DNA from 3 places in the Rhizobium sp. SRDI969 genome. Region 2 is predicted to be linked to each of the others. Evidence: predicted binding sites of a transcription regulator. Region 2 holds the regulator's gene; each other region holds the start of a gene.

Region 1 (2,269 bases), 1.6 Mb from region 2:
GAGCGTGAGGCCTTCCTCTCGGTTGTCGAGCACCATGTCGGTGATGTAGCGCGCCTGCTCGGCCTCGTCGCGCACCGTGACCAGGCGCGGCCGCTCGGAGGATTGCCGCTCGGTCCAGAGGTTCTTGGTAAAGCGCTCCGAGGCGAGATCGATGACGGCGTTGGCGGCGGCGAGGATTGGCTGCGTCGAACGGTAATTGCGGTCGAGCGTGACGATATTGGCCGCCGGGCTGAAGGCGGCGGGAAAATCGAGGATATTGCGCACCGTCGCCGCGCGGAATGAATAGATCGACTGCGCATCGTCGCCGACCACGGTCAGCCCCTGGCCTTCGGGCTTCAGCGCCAGCAGGATCGAGGCCTGCAGCCGGTTGGTATCTTGATACTCGTCGACCAGCACATGGTCGAAGCGGCTGCCGATATCCTCGGCAATGACAGCCTCGCCGACCATCTGCGCCCAGTAGAGCAGCAGATCGTCGTAATCGAGCACGTTCTGGCTCTGCTTGGCCTCGACATAACAAGCGAAAAGTTCGCGCAGCTGTTTCTCCCACGCCGCGCACCAGGGAAAGACGTCGCGCAGCACGAGGTCGAGCGCGGTTTCCGAATTCACCGCCCTGGAATAGATGGCAAGGCAGGTGCCCTTGGTGGGAAAGCGGCTTTCCGTCTTGGAGAAGCCGAGGTCGTGCCGGATCAGGTTCATCAGATCGGCGCTGTCTTCGCGGTCGTGTATGGTGAAATCCGGATCGAGGCCAATCTGCTCGGCATAATCGCGCAACAGCCGCGCGCCGATGCCGTGGAAGGTGCCGGACCAGGAAAGCGCGTCCGCCATGACGCCGGCGTTTGCACCAAGCACATCGCGGCAGATGCGCTCGACGCGCCGCGCCATCTCGGCGGCTGCTCGGCGCGAGAAGGTCATCAGCAGGATGCGGCGGGGATCGGCGCCCTTGACGATCAGGTGGGCGACCCGATGCGCCAAGGTATTCGTCTTGCCAGAGCCGGCGCCGGCAATGACCAGCAGCGGCCCGGCAATATGGCTGCCGTCGATGAGCGTGCCGTGCTCGACGGCCATGCGCTGCTGCGAATTGAGCTTTTCGAGATACATCCAGCCGTCCGGTCGGGCTCCCGCAGAATCACTGGGGAAAGATTAGATGTTCCTTGAATGTTCGCGATTGCCGTCCCTGTCAAGCGATCTGGCGCGCGAGCAACACCTCAGTCGGGAAAATCCGGGCCGATCTCGCGCCGTACCAGCTTCAGGCTGCGGTCGGGCTGAAGGATATAGGTTTCCTCAACGCGCTGGCCCGTTCCGTTGTAAAACTGGTTGTAGACGACGCTGCCGACCGGCGATTTGGTGAGCTTCGTTCGCGGTTGGCCGCCATAGGTGATGCTGCCCGGAATGGGTTCCAGCGCCGGCCTATGGGCCGAGGAGCAGCCGGCAAGCAATGCCCCGGCAAACAAGGCGGGCAGAAGCGCTTTCATTGTCATCATCCCTCATTCGACTGCAGCCAGATATGGAAGCCGCGGCGCCTTTCGCCAAGGATCGTCCATGCCAGGGTCCACGGGAAATAACCCAGCGCACCGCAACGAAATGCTTTGCCGAGGCGTTAACGGATATCAACTGACATCAGGAGAGGCCACTGTGCTCGGCTTTGCAGCATTCACGAACCATGAGGAATCCGGCCGTCAGGATCACAGCGACGCGGCGACACGCGCCTCGGTGGAGAGCGCCCTTCATGCCGTCGACGATATCGAAGTGGCGGAAATCATCGTCGACATATCGGGCTCATATGTAATCCTGGAAGGTTTCATACGCCGGCGGGGTGATGTCGAGCGGGCGATCGAGATTGCCGAGAGCGTCGTCGGCCGAGGCTATGTGCGCAGCCGCCTGCTGCGACGCTGAAATCGTAAGATGGTGCCCCGGCCCTCTGCTCACCTGTCCTTGCGATGCATAAGGGGAACCAAGTGCTCTCCCGCGTGTTGAAATGCCGGATCTAAACGCTGGAGACCCTCATGTCGTTGCTTCTTCGCCTTTGGGCAACCACCTTGATTTCAGGCAGTGTCTTTGCCGGCTCCGCCTACGCCTCGCTGGAAAACGGCACAAATTATTCCGCTTTGCCGAAGGACCAGATCGCCCTCAACGAATATACCGGGGCCATCGCCTGCACGCCGGCAGAGCCTCGGTATTTGCCGTCCTTCATCCGCGCATCGGATGGCACGATCATCGGTGTCAGTTATATCGAAGTGGAGGGTGAGGGCGGCGCGAACTGCTGAGGCGT
Region 2 (2,269 bases):
GAACTGCAGCATCTCCCCGGCGCTCGACCCGTTGCCGACGAAATCCTGATGATCGATGCCGGCATCCTTGCTGCCGAAGGCCACCGCCGAAAGCCCCTCCGCGCCGCAACGGAAGCGGAAAGCCCGGTTGCGAGCGGTGAAGACATTGCCTCGTCGCGCCGATGCCTCGCTCTCCTCGACGCTCGCGATCCCGAGCGGCTCCAGATAGGTCTTGTCGGCAAAGAAGACGCAGGCATTCTCCGTTCCGAAGGGATGGCGCGCATCGGCGGCAACGGTGAAGCCGAGCTTGCCGAGCCTTTCGCGCGCCAGATCGATGTCGACGACCGGCAGCACGACATGATCCAGCGGGTACGGTTTGGTGGAATGCGTGTTCATCATATCCCTCCTCAAATCGGCAAGAGATGTGCGACAGCGCCACCCTCAATGCAAGACATGTGTCCAATCCGGCGAATGAAAATAAGAATCTCGACGAGTTGGTTCCAAGTTTTACGGAAATTTAGCTACTTGCGGAACACATATGGAACATATAGTGTCTGTTCTGGATTTGTTTCAATCACGAGGTCACAACGTCGATGCTCACGCGCAAACAACAGGAGCTTCTCCTTTTCATTCATGAGCGCATGAAGGAATCCGGCGTTCCGCCATCTTTCGACGAAATGAAGGATGCCCTGGACCTCGCTTCGAAGTCCGGGATTCATCGCTTGATTACAGCGCTCGAGGAACGTGGCTTCATTCGCCGCCTACCGAACCGGGCCCGCGCGATCGAGGTCATCAAGCTTCCGGAGGCCTACAGCCCCAGCATCCAGCCGCGGCGTGGCTTTTCGCCGAGCGTCATCGAGGGCAGCCTCGGCAAGCCACAGCCGGTCGCCGCTCCTGCCCCTGCAAAACCCGTCGCCGACAACGGCAACTCGGTCTCCGTGCCGGTCATGGGCCGCATCGCCGCCGGTGTTCCGATCTCGGCGATCCAGAACAACACCCACGACATCGTCGTTCCGGCCGACATGCTCGGTTCCGGTGAACATTATGCGCTGGAGGTCAAGGGCGATTCGATGATCGACGCCGGCATCTTTGACGGCGACACCGTGATCATCCGCAACGGCAGCACCGCAAGTCCTGGCGACATCGTCGTTGCTCTCGTCGACGACGAGGAAGCGACACTCAAACGCTTCCGCCGCAAGGGCGCCTCGATTGCGCTCGAAGCCGCCAACCCGGCTTACGAGACCCGGATTTTCGGGCCGGACCGTGTCAAGGTTCAGGGCAAGCTCGTCGGTCTTATTCGCCGCTATCACTGACCTTGGCTAGACCGGGCTCGGTAAAACTATTGCTGCGCCAGTCATAGGCGCGATGGCGCATCCATGGCCGCGACAATGCATCGAATGCGGTTGCCACCTCCAGGCCGGCGTTCGTGAAGCGCAACTCGACGGAACCGGTCCTGCGCAGCGTTTCACCGGTGAAGAGCGTCGCACCTGAGCGGCAGCTGTTGAAGCGCAGGCGGACCGACGTCACGACGATATCGGCGGCGTCGCATGCGGGGCCGAGATAGGCGGCATTGTCGATGACGGCCACGACCTGGCCATTGCCAAGCCTTGATGTGCACCAGGCCTTTTTGACGCAGGAAAAGCGGTTTGCTTCACCGGCCGCTGCGGCTGCACGCATCGCGGTCCTCGCTTCGGTCTGCTGATCGCGGGAAAGCCTGACGCGGCGGTCTTCTCCCTCCGGCGGGATAGCAGGACCATCCAGCATCTTCGGCGGATCATGCGTCGGCAGGACCAGCGCTCTCTGCCATTGGTCGAAGATGAAATCCGGCGGTCGTTCACGGTTGGACGCCATTGCTGCCGCCTCGACGACCGCGACGAGATTGCCATCCTCCGAAATCACCAGATCCGGCGGCCGGGGAACCGGTAGAAGGAACAGGATGAGCGTCGAGACTGCGATGATCGATGTGCCGGAATGGCGCAGTCGCGTCCGGAGCAGCGTCAGCAGAAGAAAGCCTGCCACGGCGACCGCGAAATACCAGCCGGGCAAACGGCCAACGTCGATATTGCCGCCCCAGCCGGATACCGTCTTTGCGACCGCGATCACCAGATCGAGGCCGAATCCGACGACCTTCCAGGCCCAAACATCCAGACCGAAAGGCATGAGCAGCATCGCCAGCAGCCCGGCCGGCATGACGATAAAGGAGATGATCGGCATCGTCGCGAGGTTTGCCGGCAGGCCATAGGCGGTCAGGCGATGAAAATGCTCGATCGAAAACAGCGCGGTTGAAAAG
Region 3 (2,269 bases), 380 kb from region 2:
GATCGGCAGAAGAGGGGAGATGGGCTTGGTCATGGTCTTGTCCTGTGATCGACAGAGCATGATGTCGAGGTGCGAGCGGTTTTCGGACGACATCATGCTCAACTATTTAATTGGCCGCTTCAATGCAGAATTCTGACCTTCGGAACAAGGGCAAGCGCCTCATTCAGCAGATCGGGCGTCAGATTTTCGTTGACGGCATGCCGCGACTGGACGGTCAGGGTGGCGGCTGCGGTGCCGTGACGAACGGCTTCTTCGAGCGGCAGGCCTGATATCAAGGCGGCGAGCGTGCCGGCCGCAAGACTGTCGCCGGCACCCGTGACATCGGCGACGGTGTCGGCGATCGGCGGCTGCAGTGTTACGGCGCGGCCCTCGCAAAGTGCGACGAGCTCGCGCTGACCGCGAGTAACGACGGCGTTCCGGACGCCGATCTCGTTCAGCAAAGGTGGCCAGCCGGCGGCGTCTTCCGGCAGTGCACCGGCAAGGGCGGCGGCTTCAGCCTCATTCAGGAACAGGTAGTCGATATTCCTGATGCAGGGTTTCAGCCTGACGACCTTGGCCGGCGAGATGGCGATTGCCGCAACGGGCTTGCCTAGCGAATGCGCCTTTGCGACGATCGCCGCGACCGTCTCTTCCGGCAGGTTGGCGTCGAAGAGGATGAAATCATGCGCGGCGAAGGCCTCTCGCACCCAGCGGATGGAGAGACGCCGCGGCACGAAGAAGCGGTAAAGATCCATGTCGGCAAGGGCGATCACCAGATTGCCGTCCTTCTCTATGATCGCCGTGTAGCTCGGCGTCTTGCGGTCGAGGAAGACGAAGGGCCGGTCGTCGATGCCGGCGAAATCGGCAGCTTCTCCGACCGTCTCGCCCATCGGATCGCCGCCGCGCGGCGAGATCATAGTCACCTGAAAACCGAGCCTTGAGAGGTTGCGCGCCGCATTGAAGCCGCCGCCGCCCGGCTCCTCGAACCATGTGCCGGGATTGCTGGCGCCAGGCGCCGTCTCGCCGGAGATGCGGCCGCGCCGGTCGATATGGGCGCCGCCGAGAACAAGAATCTTTTTCTTCATCCGATCCGCTCTCCCGATGCCCGAAGGACGAATCGATACAGCGCGCCCTTCCGCGGCCGAGTCGGCATTTCTGGCCTAAGCCGTTGCTTTTTATCGATAAAACAAATGCAGAACACGTGTCGTTTTACCTTTTTCTTTCAACTGTTTGATCGCCTATTGCGAGAATGGAACAAATGGAGTACAAACTCGACATTGCTAGAGCGGCTTCAATAACCTAAAGGTGGATGGGATGTCTCAGAATTCATTGCGGCTGGTAGAGGACAAATCGGTGGACAAAAGCAAGGCGCTTGAAGCGGCACTCTCACAGATAGAGCGGTCGTTCGGCAAGGGCTCGATCATGAAGCTCGGCTCCAACGAGAACGTTGTCGAGATCGAGACGATCTCGACCGGCTCGCTTGGCCTCGATATCGCGCTCGGCGTCGGTGGCCTGCCGAGGGGCCGCATCATCGAAATCTACGGACCGGAAAGCTCCGGTAAGACGACGCTTGCACTGCAGACGATTGCCGAAGCGCAGAAGAAGGGCGGCATCTGCGCCTTCGTCGATGCCGAACATGCGCTCGATCCCGTCTATGCCCGCAAGCTTGGCGTCGACCTGCAGAACCTGCTGATCTCGCAGCCCGATACCGGCGAGCAGGCGCTCGAAATCACCGATACGCTGGTGCGCTCCGGCGCGGTCGACGTTCTCGTCGTCGACTCCGTCGCGGCCCTGACGCCGCGCGCCGAAATCGAAGGCGAGATGGGCGACAGCCTTCCCGGCCTGCAGGCACGACTGATGAGCCAGGCGCTGCGCAAGCTCACCGCTTCGATCTCGAAGTCGAACACCATGGTGATCTTCATCAACCAGATCCGCATGAAGATCGGCGTCATGTTCGGTTCGCCGGAAACGACGACGGGCGGCAATGCGCTGAAATTCTATGCCTCCGTGCGCCTCGACATCCGGCGCATCGGCGCGGTCAAGGAGCGCGAAGAGGTGATCGGCAACCAGACCCGCGTCAAGGTCGTCAAGAACAAGATGGCGCCGCCCTTCAAGCAGGTCGAGTTCGACATCATGTACGGCGAGGGTGTTTCCAAGACCGGCGAACTGGTCGATCTCGGCGTCAAGGCCGGCATCGTCGAAAAGTCGGGCGCCTGGTTCTCCTATAACAGCCAGCGCCTCGGCCAGGGCCGCGAAAACGCCAAGACCTTCCTGCGCGACAATCCGGATC

The links. Region 2 encodes LexA, which represses DNA repair genes until DNA is damaged. Its sites were predicted from a motif close to TGTTCNNNNTGTGTTCNG; they were not measured.
Region 1: the regulator LexA is predicted to act here: its motif matches at 1,146-1,163, upstream of N2A41_RS01190 (ATP-dependent helicase).
Region 3: the regulator LexA is predicted to act here: its motif matches at 1,162-1,179, upstream of recA (recombinase RecA).

The regions. Positions count from the first base shown of each region.
Region 1 is NZ_CP104035.1:245,280-247,548, forward strand. Features, by position in the region: gene N2A41_RS01190 (ATP-dependent helicase) at 1-1,098, opposite strand, end outside; gene N2A41_RS01195 (hypothetical protein) at 1,206-1,472, opposite strand; gene N2A41_RS01200 (BON domain-containing protein) at 1,633-1,893, shown strand; gene N2A41_RS01205 (hypothetical protein) at 2,004-2,264, shown strand.
Region 2 is NZ_CP104035.1:1,815,190-1,817,458, reverse strand. Features, by position in the region: gene N2A41_RS09195 (VOC family protein) at 1-375, opposite strand, end outside; gene lexA (transcriptional repressor LexA) at 573-1,292, shown strand; gene N2A41_RS09185 (ComEC/Rec2 family competence protein) at 1,273-2,269, opposite strand, start outside.
Region 3 is NZ_CP104035.1:2,194,383-2,196,651, reverse strand. Features, by position in the region: gene N2A41_RS11105 (pseudouridine-5'-phosphate glycosidase) at 1-33, opposite strand, end outside; gene N2A41_RS11100 (carbohydrate kinase family protein) at 120-1,064, opposite strand; gene recA (recombinase RecA) at 1,294-2,269, shown strand, end outside.